Regions from separate parts of the Desulfovibrio piger genome, predicted to be linked through region 3. Evidence: riboswitches for the same ligand, from Rfam matches in the RefSeq annotation. Region 3 holds a riboswitch; each other region holds the start of a gene.
What was found. Region 3 has a riboswitch for cobalamin ahead of DESPIGER_RS00425 (FecCD family ABC transporter permease). Riboswitches for the same ligand answer to the same signal wherever they lie in the genome.
Positions count from the first base shown of each region.

Region 1 (6,548 bases), 970 kb from region 3:
GAATTCCTTGGGCTTGCGGCGGTCTTCGTCGTCCTTGATCTGCTTGATGGACAGGCCCAGACGGCGTTCTTCGGCGCTCACGTGGATGACCTTGGCCTGGATCTCCTGGCCTTCCTTGTAGAGCTCGGCGGGGCTCTTGATCTTCTTGTTGGAAAGTTCGGAAACGTGCACCAGACCTTCGATGCCTTCTTCCACTTCCACGAACAGGCCGAAGTCGGTGATGTTGGTCACCACGCCCTTCACGGTGCAGCCCACGGGGTAGGTGCTGGGCACATGGCCCCACGGATCATCGACCAGCTGCTTGATGCCCAGGGTGAACTTTTCGTTTTCCTGGTCAACGGTCAGCACCTTGGCCTGCACGGTGTCGCCCACCTTGTAGATCTCGTTGGGATGACGCACCTTCTTGGTCCAGCTGATGTCGGACACGTGGATGAGGCCGTCGATGCCGTCTTCGATACCGATGAACATGCCGAATTCGGTGATGTTCTTGATGACGCCTTCGAGGATGGTGCCTTCAGGATACTTTTCGGCCACCAGTTCCCAGGGATTGGGACGGACCTGCTTCATGCCCAGGCTGATGCGCTTCTTCTCGCCGTCCACGCCCAGGATGACCACTTCGACTTCGTCACCGGTATGCACCATCTGGGAAGGATGGCGCAGCTTGCGGGTCCAGGACATTTCGGAGATGTGCACCAGGCCTTCCACGCCGGGTTCCAGTTCCACGAACGCGCCGTAGTCCACCAGGTTGGTGACCTTGCCGGTGCACTTGGCACCCTCGGGGAAGCGGGCGGAGATGTCCTGCCACGGATCGGGCACCAGCTGCTTGAGGCCCAGGGAGACCTTGTTGTTCTCGCGGTCGAAGGAGAGCACCTTCAGGGTCAGGTCCTGACCCATGGTGATCATTTCCTTGGGATGGCGGATGCGCTTCCAGCTCATGTCGGTGATGTGCAGCAGGCCGTCCAGACCGCCCAGGTCCACGAACACGCCGTATTCGGTGATGTTCTTGGCCTTGCCGTGCACGATCTGGCCTTCTTCCAGGGTGCGCAGCAGATCCTGACGCTTGGAATCACGCTCTTCTTCCAGCAGCACGCGGCGGGAAACGATCACGTTGCTGCGGCGGCGGTTGATCTTCAGCACGCGGAATTCGAATTCCTGGTTGACCAGGGCGTCCATGTCGGGCACGGGACGCAGGTCCACATGCGAGCCAGGCAGAAAAGCTTCAACCCCGCCGATGTCCACGGTGTAGCCGCCCTTGATGCGGCGCACGATGTGGCCCTTGATGACCCGGTTGTTTTCCTGCACGTCTTCGAGCTGGTCAAAGACCTGCATGCGCTTGGCCTTCTCAAAGGACAGCGTGATGGTGCCTTCCATCTCGTTCTTGCGAACGACATAGACATCCACACGGTCGCCCACGCTGACGGTCATGTTGCCGGCGGCGTCACGGAACTCGCTGGCCGGGATCTGGCCCTCGGACTTGAAGTTCACGTCCACCAGAACATTGTCGTCATCCACGCGAACGATCTCGCCCTTGGTGATAGAGCCTTCTTCGAGGTCGCCGAAGTCGGGATTGAGATAGTTTTCAAGGGCGCTTTCGAAACTCATTTCGTTTTCGTGCCCGGTTTCCTTGTCTGCCATGCTTGACATGCCTCCAAACATAATTTGTCCCCTGTGCGGGGGTGAAAGAAAGTAGCAAAAGGAGAGGCAAAGCACAAGGCGAAAATGGCCCGGATGCGGGTCAGGGCGGGCAAAGCGGCCTTTTTCCCGCAGCGGGGCAGCGGCCGAAGGCCGTGAAAGGACAGGGAAAAGAGTCCCCCACTCCTGATAATTGTTCCTGAAAAGAAAAAGGGAGTGCGCACCGCCATGCAGGGCCCCGTCGTCCCGGGCGGCCGCAGACGGCAGGGCTTCCGTCCCCTGCCTGTCATCGCGGTATGCCCATCGCTGCCCGCACGCCATGCGGCAGCCGGAAAAACGCAACGCGGGCACACCGCCCGGCGACGGCATGCCCGCATCCTGATGACGGGAGCGTTTCCGGCCTAGCCGGCCAGCTTCACGAAGGTCAGCTCATGCTTGTTGCAGGAAAGATGCAGCAGACGGCCGCCCGGGATGGCCGCAAAGGCCCGCGCCGTCTCGTGGTCGGTCCGGGCCTGGAACTTGAGCGTGCAGACCACGTTGCGGCAGGCATCGGCGGCCAGCCATTCCCGCACGGTCTCCAGCAGGCGGTCAGGGTAGCAGATCATGTCCGAGAACAGCCAGTCCACCTGGCCCACATGGCGCGGCTCAAGGCCGAAGCCGCTGCCCAGGCAGTGGTTGACGCCGGGCATGGCCGCCACCTGGGGCGCCAGCCCGGCCTTGTCCACGCTGAACACGCGGCAGCCCAGCCGCCCCAGCACCCAGGTCCAGCCGCCCGGCGCGGCGCCCAGGTCGATGCACAGTTCCCCCGGCGCGGGCGTGCGCCCGGTCAGGGTGAAGACTTCCCACAGCTTGAGGTAGGCGCGGCCCGGCGGGTCCTCGCGGTTCTCCACGAACTGCACCTCCCCGTCGGCAAAGGGCGAGGTGGTGCGCGGCGAGGCCAGCATCAGGTCTTTCTCCCACAGGGTGAAGGCCCCCAGCGGCGCGGACGGGGCGGGCGTGCCGAAATGCAGGGGCCGTGCCGCCACATAGGGCAGCTGCTCCTGCATGAGGCGCAGGCGCCGCACATGCCCGCCGATGGTGGGGATGTGCGCCCGCCAGTTGCGCTGCAGGGCCGAGAGCTGGCGCGCCCCGTTGCCGATGGAGGTGATGGGGATCCAGCGCGGCTCCGTCCAGACGTTCTGGGCCCAGGCCGCGGGTTCCGTGCCCCGGGCCAGCACCAGACGGCCGCGCACGGTGATGACGCGGTCCCCCAGCTCTTCCAGCAGGGGCTGCATGTAGTCGCGCGCCGCCACCTGCACGCTGAAATCTTCCCTGGGCAGGGCCGAACGGGGCAGGTCGGGCCAGCGACGGGCCAGATGCACCTGCTCCTGCTGCCGTGCCTCGCGCCGCTGTTCCCGGCGCTCCTGCCGCCAGCGGGGCAGGACGTGGGCCTCCCCGGCGGCTTCCGGCTGTTCCGTCTTCCTGCTCCGGCCTGTCCGGGCCCGGGCGGGAGCCTGCGCTGCCGGCTCCCCGGAAACACGACGCCCGGAACGGCGGGACGGGCCTTGCCTGTCCGCGCCCTGCTCCGGGCTGGCCTTGTCCCCGCCGCGACGGCGGGGCGCTGAACGTTTTTCCTCTTCCCTGTCGGCTTCCTGCGGGGCCTGCTCCTCATGGACGGCGCCGCGGCGCGGCGCGGGAAATGATCGACTGTGCGTACTCATGCGGCCAGCATAGCCCAAAGCCCGGCCAAGGCCAAGCATCCGCCGGCCCTCCCCGGCGCCCGGCAACGGCGCGTCCGGCGAAAAAACACAGGGACAGCGCGCCCCGCCGGCCCGCGCTGTGGCGGCCCGCCTGCCACGGCGGGGACTCATCTTGCGCATCCCCACGGGACATCGTTGCCCGTCCCGGCTTGACTTTTGTGCCCCAAACCGTTTCTGATGGCGCATCCATGCGGGGAATTCCGTGCGAATCGGAAACAGTCGCGCTGCGGTGAGAGGGTACGGAGCTTCTTTGGCGACACGCCACGACAGCCAGCCGTCCCGGTGAAGGCGAAGTAAAGGCCCGGAGGCATGCCTCCCCATTCCCTCAAGTCCGAATACCCGCCATCCCTAACCTTTCAACGCGTCATTGAGGAGGTTCCATGCGCCACATCCCCACAACATTCCTGCGCTCCGCGCTGCCGGCCCTGCTGCTCACCCTCTGTCTGGCCCTGCCTGCCCTGGCGGCCCAGAAGGAAGGCCTGCTGCTGGTGGCTTTCGGCACCAGCGTGCCCGAGGCCCAGCCCGCCCTCACCGCCATCGACAAGGAGTTCAAGGCCGCCTTTCCCCACAGTCCCGTGATCTGGGCCTATACCTCCAGCATCATCCGGGCCAAGCTGGAAAAGAAGGGCGTGCACATCGGTGACGTGGCCGCCGGTCTGGAAGAACTGGCCCGGCAAAAGGTGGACGTGGTGCGCGTCCAGTCCCTGCATGTGGTGGCCGGTGAGGAATTCAGCGAGATGGAGCGCCTGCTCGTCAGCTGGCTGGCCCGCCATCCCGACAGTTTCAAGGCCGTCTATCTGGGCCGCCCGCTGCTGGAATCCCGGCAGGATGCCGAAGATGTCTGCCGCGCCGTCCTCGGCGCCACCGAAGGCAGGCGCAAGCCCGGCGAGCTGCTGGCCCTCATGGGCCACGGCCAGAGCCACGGCCGGGGCGACATGGTCATCGAAGGCATGCGCGCCACCCTCTCCTATGCCGACAACCTGGCCGTGCTGGCCACGGTGGAAGGCTCGCGCGGCTTCGACCAGGTGCTTGCCGCCATCAAGACCAGCCGCGCGTCCGTCATCTGGCTCCAGCCCTTCATGGTGGTGGCCGGGGACCATGCCCGCAACGACCTGGCCGGTGACGAGCCCGATTCCTGGGCCTCGCGGATCCGCGCCCTGGGCCTCACCCCCCGCCCCGTGCTCACCGGCCTGGGCGAGCTGCCCGGCGTGCGCGCCGTCTTCGTGCGCCATGCCCGCGACAGCCGGGACGACCTGCTGAAGAAGTAGACCTGCCGAAGAAGTAGGAGAAATGCTGCCAAGGGAAGAAGGGGCTCCCTCCTCCGGCCGGGCGTCACATGCCCTGCAAGGCGGACAGGGCGCCCCCTTTCCCGCGGTCCCCGGCAGTCGGCCAGGGCCGGACCTCTTTCCCGGTCGGCAGGTCATGGGAGCCGCCGCCCTTGCCGCTGCGGCACGGGCCAGCCGCCCCTTGCCCCCGGGCAGGAGGAGACACAAGGGAAAAAAGCGTGCGGTCCGCACCGTTCCTGCACGACCTGTCGCCCTGTGGAAAGGGATCATCGCACGAAAAAAGGACGCCTTCGGGCGTCCTTTTTTATGGCAGCGTCACCAGAGCGCCAGCGCCACGCCGGCCACCACCAGATAGCGGCCCAGTTTGGCCAGCACCACCAGCAGAAGGAAGGAGGGCAGGGGCTCGCGCAGGGTACCGGCCACCAGGGTCAGGGGGTCGCCGATGACGGGCATCCAGCTGCACAGCAGGCTCCAGCGGCCGTAGCGGTGGTACCAGCCTTCGGCCTTGCGCAGGGATTCCGGCGAGAAGGGGAACCAGCGGCGGCCCTGGAAGCGCGTGAGCGAACGGCCCAGCCACCAGTTGACGGCCGAGCCCGCGCTGTTGCCCAGGGTGGCCACGGCGATGAGGGCCCAGGCGGGTTCTCCGCTCTGCACCAGCAGGGTGGCCAGCAGCAGTTCCGACTGCGCGGGCAGCAGGGTGGCCGCCACCAGCGCGGTGAGGAACAGGCCTCCGTACAGGGAAAAAAGGCTCAGGGCAGTCATGGGCGGCACGGAAAGCCGCCGCAAGGCATCAGGCGCTGCGGCGGCTCCTTGTGGGGCGGGATCTAAGCGGCAAGTTTCTTGAGGAGCCAGGCCATATTGGCGGCCAGGTCCTTCACCGTTCGGATGCCCTCGGCATCGCTGTCCACATCACCGGGGTCAAGGCCGAAGGCAAAATTGAAATAGCTTGATGTGGGCACGATCATGTCACTGATGGCGAACCAGGACATGATGTTGAAATAGGCCTGCATGGCCCCGGCACGACGGACGGCTATCAGGGGCGCAGCCACTTTGTGCTTGAAGATGTTGTCCTGCCCCTGCACGCGCACACGCATGCGGGAGATGTAACATGCCCTGTCGATCAGGGCCTTCATCTCCGATGTGACATTGCCCACGAATACGGGTGTCGCCAGCACGATGCCGTCGGCCGCCCGCATCTTTTCGAACCATTCATTGAAGGGATCATCCTTCTGGACGCAGACCTCTTCGCCGCTACGCCGGCAATGGTTGCATTCCAGGCATCCGTGGACCCTGACACCGCCCACCTGGATGATCTCCGAAGAAATGTCTTCCGCAGCAAGCGTTTCACAAAAGAGTTTGCACAGTCGGGCCGTGTTGCCGTTACGCCTGGGGCTGCCGTTGAACACCGCTACATGCATGGGACCTCTCCTTCATGACAGGTTGTTACAGGTACTTGCCGCGTCAGGAACCTATTAGTCATGTATCATATTCGCATTTGAACGCATATGCTGTTCCATGACGGCACGGCATTTTTGGATATCGCGACTCTCCAATGCTTCTATGATTTTGTTATGCCAATAGATGGATTCAGATCTTCTTTTCAAATTATGGGTAACGGAATCGTTCCTTCTCTGGTCGAACAGGGAATTGATGATCCTCATCAGTGAAATGAATATGGGGTTATGTGTGGCCTTGGCAAGAGCAAGGTGGAATTCCTTGATGTAGAATGTTTCATTCTTGTGTTCACACCTTGATTTGTATTGATCGTAAACTATGGATTTAAGTGCGTTGATATCCTCTTTCGTGGCCCTGTGTGCCGCGATTTCGATGACATTGCACTCTATGTATTTCCTGAATTCGTTCAGATGGTCCTGTTCATAATACACGTCCG
Region 1 covers NZ_LT630450.1:1,911,918-1,918,465, forward strand. Annotated here, with positions in the region: gene DESPIGER_RS08700 (30S ribosomal protein S1) at 1-1,635, opposite strand, end outside; gene DESPIGER_RS08705 (SAM-dependent methyltransferase) at 2,034-2,906, opposite strand; cobalamin riboswitch at 3,533-3,733, shown strand; gene DESPIGER_RS08710 (sirohydrochlorin cobaltochelatase) at 3,752-4,639, shown strand; gene DESPIGER_RS08715 (YqaA family protein) at 4,973-5,419, opposite strand; gene DESPIGER_RS08720 (flavodoxin family protein) at 5,482-6,075, opposite strand; gene DESPIGER_RS08725 (FadR/GntR family transcriptional regulator) at 6,130-6,548, opposite strand, start outside.
Region 1: linked by a shared signal. The riboswitch ahead of DESPIGER_RS08710 (sirohydrochlorin cobaltochelatase) and the one ahead of DESPIGER_RS00425 (FecCD family ABC transporter permease) in region 3 are both predicted to bind cobalamin.

Region 2 (6,548 bases), 1.0 Mb from region 3:
CTGCTGCTGGACGAACCCACCAACGATATCGACGTCAATACCATGCGCGCCCTGGAAGACGCCCTGGACAACTTCGCCGGCTGCGTGCTGGTGGTGAGCCACGACCGCTGGTTCCTGGACCGCATCGCCACGCACATCATGGCTTTCGAGGGCGACTCCAGCGTCATCTTTTTCGAGGGCAACTTCAGCGAATACGAGGAAGACCGCAAGAAGCGCCTGGGCAAGGAGGCGGAGACCCCGCACCGGCCCAAGTTCCGCAAGCTGACCCGCTGATGCCCGCCGCGGCTGCCCCGTTGCTCCGTGCCCCTGCCGGCACGTCCGCCTCGGGGCAGCCCGGCCCTTGCCGCCGGGACATGCCGGCAGGCAGGGCCTCCCCGGAGGCGCGGCATGGTGCCGCGTCCCCGTCCCGGCCGGGGCACCCTTCCCGGCCTTTTCCGACGCATTCCTGTCCGGGGCGTCCGTCCCGGGTATCCCGTTTTCCTTCCCCGGTCTGGACCCGGGCCGCCTGCCGGTCCCGGACAGGACGACATCACTGACTTGGAAAGTCAGGAACAGGATGATGAAGCAAAAGACAACCGGACACCGTCGTATCCCTTTCCGCCTGCTGGGGGCCTCGCTCCTGCTGGCGGGCATGAGTCTTGTCCCCGTATCCGGGCCGGTCTGGGCCCGCGAGGGCGCCACCGCGGCCACGTTCGGCCTGGTGGACGAAGCGCCGCACACCTTCCTGCGTCCCGCACATGTTTCCCTCTTCCCCACCCATGCTCTGGTGCAGGGGGAAGAAGAGCTGGAGGTCCGTGTGCGGGACGGCGTGGGGCGTGTGGAACTTTTTGTGCCCGAGGGCGCCCGCAACCTGCAGTTCGATCTGGGGGACGTGCGTCTTGCCAGCTGGCGCAGCCGGGTGGCTCCGGCCGCCGTGGGCGATGGTGACGCCCGCCGCCGCCAGGACCTGCTGGCCCGCAAGCGCGCCGTGGAAGGCGAGCTGGAGGCCGTCTCGGCCCGTCTGGGCCTGTGGACGGCCCACGCCGGGGAACGGAGCCTTGAGGCCCTGGAAAAACTGGATGCCCGCATGGCCGAAGTCATCCCCCGGCTGCGTGAGCGCCAGGGCGCCCTGCAGCGGGAGCTGAAGACCCTCAGCAGCGTGCTGGTCAGCCTGCCGCGCGTGACGGAGAGCGGCCAGCTGGTGATCCTGCTGCTGGACGGCATGCCGGCCGGGAAGGTCCGCGTGCGCTATGCCTACACGCTGGACAACAGCGGCTGGGATCCCGTCTATGACCTGGACGCACGGCCGGAAGAAGGGATCGTGCGCGTGCTCCTGGCGGCCCGGCTGCGCCAGAACTCGGGCATGGACTGGCGCGGTTGCGACCTTTCCATCGTCTGGCAGGACGCCCGGCCGCTGGATGCGCCCGCCCTGCCGGTCTGGCGGGTGGACGAGGGCCCGGTGCCGCGTCCCTATGCCCGGGCCGCCGCGGAATTCAAGTCCGCGCCCGTGATGCTGGCCGACAGCGCGGCCGGCGCTCCCGCCGCGCCCGTGCCGGTACTGGACAAGGGCACCTATGCCCGCTGGGACCTGGGCCGCGTGACCCTGCCGCAGGGACAGGAACACCTCGTTTTGCGGCAGGAGGAATGGAAGGCCCCCCTGCAGTGGGTGGCCCGGCCCGACGGGCAGGGCAGCCCGGTGTGGCTGATGGTGGAACGGGTGCTGGACAGCACCCCCTGGCCTTCGGCACAGGCCGAGTTCTCCGTGGACGGCCTGCCGGTGGGCTCTGGGCGTTTCGTGCCCGAGGGCAACAGGGTGCGCCTTTATTTCGGGGTGGACCCCCGGGTGTCGGTGACCACCACCACGGACGACAAGCGCCGTGGCGAGACCGGGATCATCGGCAAGCGCCAGACCTGGAGCTGGAACTGGACTTATACGGTGCACAATGCGCGTGCCCGGGCCGTGACGGTGCGCGTGGAGCGCCCCGAGCCCCTGCCGGTCAACAAGTCCGTGGACGTGTCGCTGGACGGTACCCGGCCGCAGAAGGGCGGGGACCACAGCCTGTTCTGGAAGGTGGAGGTGCCCGCGGGCGAGAGCCGCAGCATCAGCCACGGCGTGAACGTCAGCGCACCGGCCGAGCTGGACCTGAACCCTGTGGCACCGTGATGCTGTTTTTTTGACGTGATGCCCTTCCCGCCGTCGGGGCGGCAGAAGGGCAGAAGACAAGGGCGGGGCATCCCGCCCTTTTTCCGTTCCCGCCCGGGCTGTCCGCCGGGAGGGAAGCGGGAAGGGAAAGGCATCCGTGCATGCCTGGAGAGCGGGCATGGTATGCCGGGGGAAGGCGGGGACGTTTTTTGTAAAAACTGTCCCCGCCTTCCCCCGGACCCCCATCCACCCCTGAAAAAACGTTTGTCCAGGTCTGTCTGCCGGTCCCCGTCGCTGGCTGGAGAGGGAGCAGGCAGGGCATTTGTCCATATCAAGGATGGCAGGGAAAAAAGGCAGGCTGGTACCCGGCAGCATCGGCCAGGGCGATGCGCCGGAGAAGGGAGTGCCCTGGGCGCAGGGCAGCCCGGTCCATGCGGGGCGGCAGGCCGAAGGAGCGCGTGCGCGTCCTGCCGGGGCGGATACGGCAGGGCGCCCTCCGGGGGCACAGGGATGCGGTGCCGGTGCGCGCGGCACCGGCGGCCATGAGAGCAAGGCAAAATGCCGTATGTGATATTTTATAAAATAAAACCGGGGAGTTCCCCGGATTTTAGGCTTGCGGCCCGCGGGCGAGGGGCCTATAGTCGCGAACCTCTGCGGAGCTGTTCCGCTGTTTTCTGGCCTTAGAGGGAATGAGGTGCGTCATGTCAGAACATACGCTGCACTATGGTGATATTTCCTGGACCATGCCGGTGGCCGACAAGAACCTGGCGGCCGTGCTGGAGTCCAATCCTGTGTCTTTGCCGGTCATGGAACCGGATCAGGCCGTGCGTGAGGCCCTGCGCCATCCCATCGGCTCGCCCTGCCTGAAGGACATCGTCAACCCCGGCGAGAAGATCTGTCTGCTGGTGCCCGATGTGACCCGCTTGTGGCAGTCGCCCGCGGTCTACGTCCATGTGATGGTGGAAGAGCTCAACGCCTGCGGCATCCCCGACAGTGACATCCTCATCGTCACGGCCACGGGCACGCACCGTGCCCATGTGGGCGACGAACAGGCCCGCCTGCTGGGCGAGGACATTTGCCGCCGCATCCGCGTCATCGACCACGACTGCCGCGATACGGCCCATCTGGTGCATGTGGGCGATACCAGCCGCGGCACGCCGGTGTGGTTCAACAGCTACGCCATGGCCTGCGACAAGATCATCATCACCTGCGGCGTGGTCTATCACTTCCTGGCGGGCTTCGGTGGCGGCGGCAAGATGCTGCTGCCCGGCATCGCCGGGTACGAGACCATCCAGCGCCACCACAAGCAGGCCCTGAACCCCGGTTTCGGCAACGGCACCAATGCCGACGTGCGCAGCGCCAACATGGCGGACAGCAACATCTTCCATGCCGACATCTTCGAGGCCGCGGCCATGGCCCGCCCCTGCTTCGGCCTCAATGTGGTGGTCAATGACGACTACCGCATCCTCAAAGCCTTCGCCGGCGACTGGGTCCAGTCCCATGCGGCGGCCTGCCGTCTGGTGGACAGCATGGAGGGCGTGACCATCCACGAGCGCACGCCCCTGGTGGTGGCCAGCGCGGGCGGCTATCCCAAGGACATCAACCTGTACCAGACCATCAAGCTGCTGAGCAACGCCCTGAGCGCCGTGCAGCCGGGCGGGACCCTGATCCTGCTTTCCCGCTGTTCCGAAGGCTTCGGCAACCCCGACACGGAGAGGCAGATCTGTGCCTACAGCGACATGCAGGCCCGCGAGAAGGCCCTGCGCGATACGTTCTCCATCGGCAGCTATGTAGGCTTCCTGTTCGCCGAGGCGGCCGAGAAACACAACCTCATCCTGGTGACGGACATGGATGCCGCCCTGTTCGGCAAGACGAAGCTGCACGTCTGCCACACCCTGGACGAGGCCCTGGACATGGCCCGCCATTTCCTGGGGCAGGAGCTGGACGTGCGCACCACCATCATGCCGCACGGCGCCTCGACCCTGCCCAAGCTGGCGGTCTAGCGGCACCAGGCCGGCGCGGGCATCCCCGGGGTGCCCGCGTCAGGGACAGGAGGGCTTCCGGCCGGATGGCGCGGCCCGGGCGGTACGCCATCCGTGCCCGGGGCCGTGCCGTTTTCCCTGCCCTGTTTTTCCGGGGGAGGCCTGTTCCCCCCCGCCGGAAGGGGACGCCCGGCCGGCCGGGAAGCTGTGAAAAACAGCGCAGGCAGCGCGGCCTGCAAAGCCGGAAATCCCGCCAGCCCAGAGCTGGCGCGGGCTTTGGCAAATTGCCTGTCTTGGCGCAGAGTTGCGATTTTTTACAAGTATTTCAAGTTGTTAAAAAATACTTACAAAAAACCTGTGTTGACACTTGAGGCACCTTTTGCCATCTTGAGCGGGCAGAAGCGCTGCTACGAGCTTCATCGGGAATCCCGTGAGATCCGGGAGCGGACCCGCCGCCGTAAGTCGCAGAACCTGCTCCCCCCGTGGGCCACTGGCAGCCGCCGGGAAGGCCGGGAGCAGGGTGACGAGCCGGAAGACCTGCTTCTGCCGCTTGTCCATGGGGACAGCCTCACGGCAACGGGTTTTTGCCGCTGGGAAGGGACGTCATGACAGTCTGTCGCCGTATCGGCCGCCGGACGTCCGCATCTTTTTTCCACCTTTTTCGTGATTTTTCAGGGCCCGGGACCTCCCGCACAGGGAGGGTCTTTTGTGTTGACCCTAAAACGGGCCGCAACAACAACCATCTTGGATCTGGAGCAGGAAAACATGCTTGCGAGCATCATCAAGCGGGACGGGACCGAGGTCGCCTTCGATTCCGTCAAAATTCTCAATGCCATCACCAAGGCCAACAAGGCGTCCGGCGAGGACATGTCCCCCACGGATCTCCTGTTCGTCACCGAAAAGGTCTGCCGCAAGCTCGAAGCCCAGAACCTCCGCCATGTGGAAGAGATCCAGGACGTGGTGGAAGAGACCCTGATCCAGTACGATTACGCCAAGACCGCCAAGGCCTACATCCTGTACCGGGCCGAGCACACCAAGCGCCGCAACGCGGAATCGTACCTGATGGAGATCTACAAGACCCTGACCTACGCGCCCGCCATCGAGGAAGACATCAAGCGCGAGAACGCCAACATCGACGGCGATACGGCCATGGGCACCATGCTCAAGTACGGTTCCGAAGGGGCCAAATATTTCACCGACAACTACGTCCTGCCCAAGGACGCCTCGGCCGCGCACATCAACGGTGACATCCACATCCATGACAAGGATTTCTACATGCTCACCGAGACCTGTTGCCAGATCGACCTGATCCCGCTGTTCCGCAACGGCTTCTCCACCGGTCACGGCCATCTGCGCGAGCCCAATTCCATCGAGAGCTATTCCGCCCTGGCCTGTATCGCCATCCAGGCCAACCAGAACGAGATGCACGGCGGCCAGAGCGTGCCGCATTTTGATTACGCCATGGCCGGCGGCGTGGCCAAGACCTTCCGCAAGGAATACCGCCATGCCTTCACCGCCTTCGTGCGCATCAGGACGGGCATGGATGCCGCCCGGGCCGAGGAGTTCAGCCAGCAGATCCTGCTGCCCGTGATGCCCGCCATCCGCATGGCCGATGTGGACGAACTGGGCAAGCGCCTGGAAGGCCTGGTGGCCGGGAACGAGCGCGAGCTGGTGCGTGCCGCCCATGCCTACGCCGCCGAGGAAGCCCTGCGCATCACCGACCGCCGCACCTATCAGGCCATGGAAGCCTTTGTGCACAACCTGAACACCATGAATTCCCGCGCCGGCGCGCAGGTGCCCTTCAGCTCCGTCAACTACGGCACCGATACCTCCGCCGAGGGCCGCATGGTGGTGCGCAACCTGCTGCTGGCCACCCAGGCCGGTCTGGGCAGCGGCGAGACATCCATCTTCCCGGTGCAGATCTTCAAGGTCAAGGAAGGCGTCAACTACAACGAAGGCGACCCCAACTACGACCTGTTCAAGATGGCCATCAAGACCTCGGCCATGCGCCTGTTCCCCAATTTCAGCTTCCTGGATGCGCCGTTCAACCTGCAGTACTACAAGCCCGGCGACTACAACAGCGAAGTGGCCTACATGGGCTGCCGCACCCGCGTGCTGGGCAACGTGTACGACCCCGACCGCCAGGTGACCTGCGGCCGCGGCAACCTGAGCTTCACGTCCATCAACCTGCCCCGTCTGGGCATCGAGGCCAGGGGCGACCAGGACCGCTTCTTCCAGCTGCTGGATGACCAGATCGACCTGGTGTTCCGCCAGCTGCTGCACCGCTTCGACATCCAGTGCTCCAAGAAGGTGCGCAACTATCCCTTCCTGATGGGCAACGGCATCTGGCTGGATTCCGAAAAGCTGGACTGGGACGACAGCGTGGCCGAAGTGCTCAGGCACGGCACCCTGACCGTGGGCTTCATCGGCCTGGCCGAGACCCT
Region 2 covers NZ_LT630450.1:1,115,453-1,122,000, reverse strand. Annotated here, with positions in the region: gene ettA (energy-dependent translational throttle protein EttA) at 1-273, shown strand, start outside; gene DESPIGER_RS05185 (DUF4139 domain-containing protein) at 557-2,143, shown strand; gene larA (nickel-dependent lactate racemase) at 2,824-4,125, shown strand; cobalamin riboswitch at 4,487-4,664, shown strand; gene DESPIGER_RS05170 (anaerobic ribonucleoside triphosphate reductase) at 4,870-6,548, shown strand, end outside.
Region 2: linked by a shared signal. The riboswitch ahead of DESPIGER_RS05170 (anaerobic ribonucleoside triphosphate reductase) and the one ahead of DESPIGER_RS00425 (FecCD family ABC transporter permease) in region 3 are both predicted to bind cobalamin.

Region 3 (6,548 bases):
CAGCCGCTTCAGCGGCCTGGTCACCGGTCCCGGCAGGAGCGGTTTCGTCCTGCGGGCTCACGGCTTCGGGAGATTTTTTGCGGGGGGCACGCTGGCGGCGCTGGGCACCGGGCGAACGGCGGGTACCGCGACGGGGCGCGGCGTGCTGTCCGCCGTCGGTATCGGCGGGCGTTTCGGCGGCTTCAGGGGCCGGGGCCTGGTCTGGCTCCCGGGCGGTTCCGGTGCCGGGCGCGGCCTGCGCAGCGGATGCCTCTTCTCCGGCCGAGGCTTCGGGAGCGGCTTCGGGGGCCGGGCTTTCGGCGGCAGGGGCCGTGGCCTTGCGGCGGCTGGTCCGGCGGGCGGGCTTGCGGGGCGCGGCGGCCACGGCATCGTCAGCGGGTTGTGCATCGCCGCTGTCCGTGACGGCTTGTTCCGCAGGGGCATCCGTGCTCGTGGCGGCCGTCAGCGTGGCCGTTTCTTCCGTGGCAGGGGCGGCCTTGGCGCGCGAAGTGCGGCGGGTGGTACGGCGTTTGGGGGTGGGGGTTGCTTCAGCGACATCGGAGGACTCGGCCGCGTCGGACACGGCCGGTGTGTTTTCCTGGGTCATAAATATCCTTTTGGACCGCCAGAGGCGGCGAAATTTGTCAGCCGTCATCCCGGCTGAAGGAACGGCCGGGCATCCGGCAAAAGCCGGAGGGCGCGTCCGTGAGCGGACACGGGCCCGGGGATGCCCGGAAGGGGCAGGACACGGGGGATGGCAGGAGAAAACGCCCGTCACGGGACGGCGTTTTCCTGGCGGCCGGAACAGCCGCCGGAGGGGCAACGTCAGAAAGCGCGGTACCGGGCCGCGCCATGACGGGCGGGATCAGACTGTCTGTCCCCCGCGGAAGCGCCTGGCTTCGCTAATCACAATTTTCAAGGACGCGCAGCTCCACGGATAGCTTGCCGCCGCAGGAACGCAGCAGCACATAGCCGCCCTGGGCCAGAGCGCCCGGATTCACCACGATGGTGCGGCCCACCCTGTCCACGGCGCGCGCTTCGTGGATATGTCCGCACAGGCAGACATCGGGCTGGGCTTCTTCAAGGAATTCGCGCACGGCAGTAGAGCCCACATGGATATTGCCCGGGATGACGTCGCAGGCGCTGTCCTTGGGCGGATTGTGCGAAACCAGCACGGTGTGGGGGTACTTGCGGGCCTTCTGCCAGCTGCTTTCCAGCCAGCCGGCGAAGGTGGATTCAGGAAACTCGCTGGGCGTGCCGAAAGGCGTGAACGTGGAGGCTCCGATGCCGAAGATGGCCGTATCGGGCGTGAGTTCGTGCACCTGCGTGTGCAGGTTGCAGCCCAGGCCGCTCAGCCATTCGTCCACTTCGGGCCGGTCCATGTTGCCTATCTGGGCCCAGATGCGGGGATTGTGCGCCCGCAGAACGTCCATGACCAGCTCGGCCTGCTTGACGCCGCCCGTGATGGTCAGGTCGCCGGTGACGATGATGCCGTCCGCCTGCGCCAGCTCGGGGATACGGGCAAACAGCCCGGGCTCGTCGTGAATGTCCCCAACGGCAATCCAGAGATGATCCTGTTCGTTGACGCTTGGCATGGCGGTGTTTCCTTTGTTATAAAGTCACTCCGCGAACTATGGCACATTTTAGCAAGGATGGAAAGACCTCCATGTCCCTTCCCCCCGATGAGCTGAAGAAGGAACTGCGCACCCGCATGCGCGGGCTGCGGCGCGGGCAGGATCCCGCCCTGGCACGGCAGCGGGCCCGCGCGGCCCAGCAGGCCCTGCTGGACTGGGACGTCTGGCAGCAGGCCGCCCGTGTGGCCCTGTATGTGGCCCTGCCGGAAGAAGTGCACACCGGCTACCTGCTGGCCGATGCCTGGCAGCGACGCGTGCGCGTCTACCTGCCCCGGGTGCGCCTGGAGCGCGGGCGCATGGATTTCGTACCCTGTGCCCGGGTAGGCGACATGGCCGCCGGCCCCTACAAGATGCTGGAACCCCATGCCGGTCTGCTGGGCATGGCGCCCCCGGTGCTGGCCCACCCCGATTTCTGCCCCGACGTGCTCATCCTGCCCGGTGTGGCCTTTGACCGCGCGGGCAACCGCCTGGGCTTCGGCGGCGGCTATTATGACCGCTTCCTGTCGGCCTTCGGCGCCCGGGGCAGCGGCCGGCGGCCCCGGCTGGTGGGCCTGTGCTATGCTTTCCAGGTGGTGGATGCGCTGCCCTCCCAGGAATGGGACCAGCCCGTGGACTGCCTGTGTACCGAAGAAGGACTCGTATGCCTGTAAGTTTCATCCCCTTTGTGTTCCCCGGCGTGGACAACGTGCGCTGCGCCTTCCAGACCCGCTGGCAGGCGGCCGGAGACGGCCCGTACGCCGGTGGCAACATCTCCCTCGCCACGGCCGATGACCGGCAGAGCGTCATCGGCAACCGCCGCGAACTGCGGGCGGCCCTGGGCCTCCGGCGCATGGCCGAACTCAACCAGGTGCACGGCGATGCCATGATCTTCGAGCCCGAGGCCGTGGAGCCCGACGCCGTTCCCCGCTGCGATGCCGACGGCATGGCCACCGCGCAGGCCGGGCTGGGGCTGGCCATCAAGACCGCCGACTGCCAGCCCATCCTGCTGGCCCACAGGAGCGGCCGTTTCGTGGCCGGCATCCATGCGGGCTGGCGCGGCAACCGCTGTGACTTTCCCGGTTCCGGGGTGCGCCGCTTCTGCGAGCATTACGGCGTGGAACCGCGCGAACTCCTGGCCGTGCGCGGCCCGAGCCTGGGCCCGGCCCGGGCGGAGTTCATCAATTTCGAGAGCGAGTGGGGCGACGCGTTCCGCCCCTGGTTCGATGCCGGGAGCCGCACCATGGACCTGTGGGGCCTGACCCGCTGGCAGCTGGAGCAGGCCGGGCTGCTGCCCCGCAACATCTACGGCATCGACCTGTGCACGGCCAGCTGCAACCGCCAGTTCTTCTCGTACCGCTGCGTGAAGGCCTCCGGCCGTCAGGCCAGCGTCATCTGGCGCCTGGACTAGGGCAGGCCGGAAGGCATGTTCGTGATGAGGGGGGAAGGGGAAAATCCTGGCTCGCGCACACGGGTTCCCCCTCCCCCTCAAGCTCCCCCATCCCCTTTCCCATGCGTTTTTCCCGGAAGGATGGGGCGTGTCGGGGCTACGGGGAAGCAGCCTCTGCCGCCGGTCTTCGCAAGAGGGGGCATCTGGGCGCTGGGGAGGGGCTCCTCCTTTTCCGTCACACGTTGACAAGCCGCGGCTCCCTGCCTAGAGTAACGCGTTCATGGTCGCCGGAACCTGCCGGCGTCAAAAGGGAATCCCGTGAAAATCGGGAGCGGACCCGCCGCCGTAAGGCCCGCAGACCAGCTTCCTTCATGTGCCACTGGCAACGGGAAGGCCGGAAGCCGGGGGCCGAGCCGGAATACCTGCCGTGGACCGTGGCCGCTGGCCGCGACCGGTATCGGCACGGGTCTTGCCGAGGGAGCAAGGGAATACGGGCCTCTTCCATTGATGGAAGAGGCTTTTTTTGTTTCCGGGCCGGAGTGCCCGGCCACGAAAGGCCATCACAGGACGGATCATGCCGGAGAACAGCCCCATTGCCAAGGATGCGCGGAGCGCGCGCCGCCGGTGCTGCTGCGTGCTGCTGGCCGTCCTCTGGTGCGCCTCCTTGCCGCTGGCCTGTCTGCCCGGGCCCGTGCCCGTGGCTGTGGCCGATGTCTGGCAGGCGCTGGGGGCCGTGGCGGGCCTGTGCCCCCCGGCGGACGGCAGCGTGCAGCTGGTGGTGGGGCAGATCCGTCTGGCCCGTGTGCTGCTGGGCCTGCTGTGCGGTGGTGCGCTGGCCGTGGCCGGAGTGGCCCTGCAGGGCGTGCTGCGCAATCCGCTGGCGGACCCCTTCACCCTGGGCATCTCCGCCGGAGCGGCCTGCGGCGCCAGCATGGCCATCGCGCTGGGCGGTACCCTGGGCATCTGGGCAGGAGGCCTTGCCGTGGGGCTTTCCGCGGCGGCCACGGTCTCCCTGTCGGCCCTGCTGGGCTCCCTGCTGGCCCTGGGCGGTGCGCTCTGGCTGGGCAGCGGGCAGGGAAGTTTCCGGCGCGAGACCGTCATCCTGGCCGGCATCGCCGTGGCGGCCTTTCTGGGCGCCGTGGTGGCCCTGGTCAAGGCCCTCAACGAAGAATCCGTCACCAGCATCGTTTTCTGGATCATGGGCAGCCTGCAGGGCCGGGGCTGGGACAGCGTCCCCCTTTTGCTGGCCACCTTGCTGCCGGGGCTGCTGGTGGTGCTGCCGGGCTGGCGCAAGCTGGACATGCTGGCCCTGGGCGACGAACAGGCCGCGCATCTGGGCCTTGCCGTGGGCCGCACACGTTTCTGGCTGCTGGCCGGCGCCAGCTGCATGACGGCCGGTTGCGTGGCCGTGGCCGGGGTCATCGGCTTCGTGGGCCTGGTGGTGCCGCATGTCCTGCGCATGCTGCTGGGCGGAGCGCACGGCCCTTTGCTCTACGGCGCCTTCCTGGGCGGCGGCATCTTGCTGGTCTGGGCGGACGTGCTGGCCCGCTGTGTGCTTTCCGGCGGACAGGAATTGCCCGTGGGCGTGGTGACGGCCCTGCTGGGCGGCCCCTTTTTCGCTTTTCTGGTGCGGAGGCGCTGATGCTGCGGGCAAAAGGCATCCGGGCGGCCTACGGCACGGACGAGATAGTGCATGGTGTGGACATCGACCTCCACCCCGGTGAGGCCGTGGCCCTGCTGGGCCCCAACGGCAGCGGCAAGACCACGCTGCTGCGGGTGCTGGCGGGCAGCCTGACGCCGACAGCGGGGTCGGTACAGGTGCAGGGGGCGGACATCCGCCGTCTTTCCCCCCGGGAACGGGCCCGCCGGGTGGCCGTGCTTTCCCAGCGCAATGCCGCGCCACAGGGCATGACCGCCCTGCAGATGGTCCTGCTGGGCCGCTATCCCTGGCTGGGCTGGTGGGGCAGCTACAGCGCCGAAGACCGGCGCATCGCCCACGAGGCCCTGGAGGAGACCGGCGCGCTGCCGCTGGCCGGACGGCAGGTGAGCGAGCTTTCCGGCGGGGAACTGCAGCGCGTGGCCCTGGCCCGGACACTGGCCCAGCAAAGCCCCGTGCTGCTGCTGGACGAGCTGGCCGCCGGTCTGGATCTGGCCCGGATGTTGGAACTTTTCGACCTGCTGGAGCGCCGCCGCCGGGCCGGTGCCGCGCTGCTGCTGGTGATGCATGACTGCAATCTGGCCGCCCAGTACGCCACACGTCTGCTGGGCCTGCGCCGGGGCCGGGTACTGTTCGACGGCCCGGTGCGCCGCTGCTTCACGGCGGAGAACCTGCGCGCCCTCTATGCCGTGGACCTGCACATCGTCCCGCACCCCCGCAACGGTCTGCCCCAGGCCCTGCCCCTGCGGCCCCGTGGCCCTGAATACCGGGAGGACTCTCCGCATGATGCCTGATTTTTGCCGCCTGCAGCAGCGCCTTATCGCTTGGGGCTTTCGTTCGGGCCTGTGGCGGGGGCTGTGTCTGGGCCTTTGCCTGCTCTGCTGCTCCGTGCCGCCCGTCCACGCGCTGGAACTGGTGGACAGCCGGGGCGTGACCCTGCGGCTGGAACGGCCCGCACAGCGGATCATCGCCCTGTACGGCGCGTTCAACGAGATATTGCTGGCCCTGGACGCCCGCGGGACCCTTGTGGCCCGCACGGCGGCCGATGCGGCCATCCCCGGCCTGCAGGACCTGCCCGCCGTGGGCACGCACATGCGTCCCAACGCGGAGCTGGTGGCGGCCCGGCGTCCCGATGTGGTGCTGCAACTGGCCGGGCGGCAGGAAGTGCTGACCCAGACCGGGGCCCTGGAGGCTGTGGGCATCCCGGTGCTGGTCTACGAGATGCAGTCCTTTGAACAGCTTTTTGCCGTGACCCGCGCTCTGGGGCGGCTCACCGGACGCGAGGCGCGCGCCGAAGCCCTGGTGGCGGACTGGCAGCGGCGTCTGGCGGCCCTGGAGCAGCGCTATGCGGGCCAGCCGCCTGTGCGCGTATTCTATGAGGTGCGCTATCCCAACCTGCTGGCTGCCGGACGCGCCAGCATCGTGGACGAGATCATCCGCCATGCCGGTGGCCGCAACGTGCTGGATGCGCCGCAAAAGCTGGTGCGCTGCAACGAAGAGATGCTGGTGGCCCTGGACCCGGAAGCCTATATCCTGCAACAGGGGCCCATGAACCCCGCGCCGCAGGCTCCGGCGGCACGTCCGCATTACCGGGGCCTCAGTGCCGTACGTTCCGGGCGTGTGCTGCTGGTGGACGAGCATCTGTTCGCCCGCCCCGGCCCCCGCTCCGTGGAGGCCGCCGAGCGGCTGGCCCGCTGGCTGCATGGCGAGGAGCAGGGCAGCGGGAAATAAGCCGGGTATTTTGTTGAGGGGGGAAGGGCCCTTTGGCCAGAGCTCAAAGGGGCCCTTCCCCCCTCAAACTCCCCCCATCCCCCAAAAGCTCTTTATTCTGGTCAGTGGGAAGACAGCAGGGGCGCAATGGGCGTTGCCGTGCCGGCGGTCTCCGCGAAGGGAGGCTGGAGCCGATCAAGGC
Region 3 covers NZ_LT630450.1:70,892-77,439, forward strand. Annotated here, with positions in the region: gene DESPIGER_RS13105 (Rne/Rng family ribonuclease) at 1-586, opposite strand, end outside; gene DESPIGER_RS00410 (metallophosphoesterase family protein) at 882-1,574, opposite strand; gene DESPIGER_RS00415 (5-formyltetrahydrofolate cyclo-ligase) at 1,646-2,263, shown strand; gene DESPIGER_RS00420 (polyphenol oxidase family protein) at 2,254-3,000, shown strand; cobalamin riboswitch at 3,244-3,424, shown strand; gene DESPIGER_RS00425 (FecCD family ABC transporter permease) at 3,554-4,621, shown strand; gene DESPIGER_RS00430 (ABC transporter ATP-binding protein) at 4,621-5,430, shown strand; gene DESPIGER_RS00435 (ABC transporter substrate-binding protein) at 5,420-6,367, shown strand.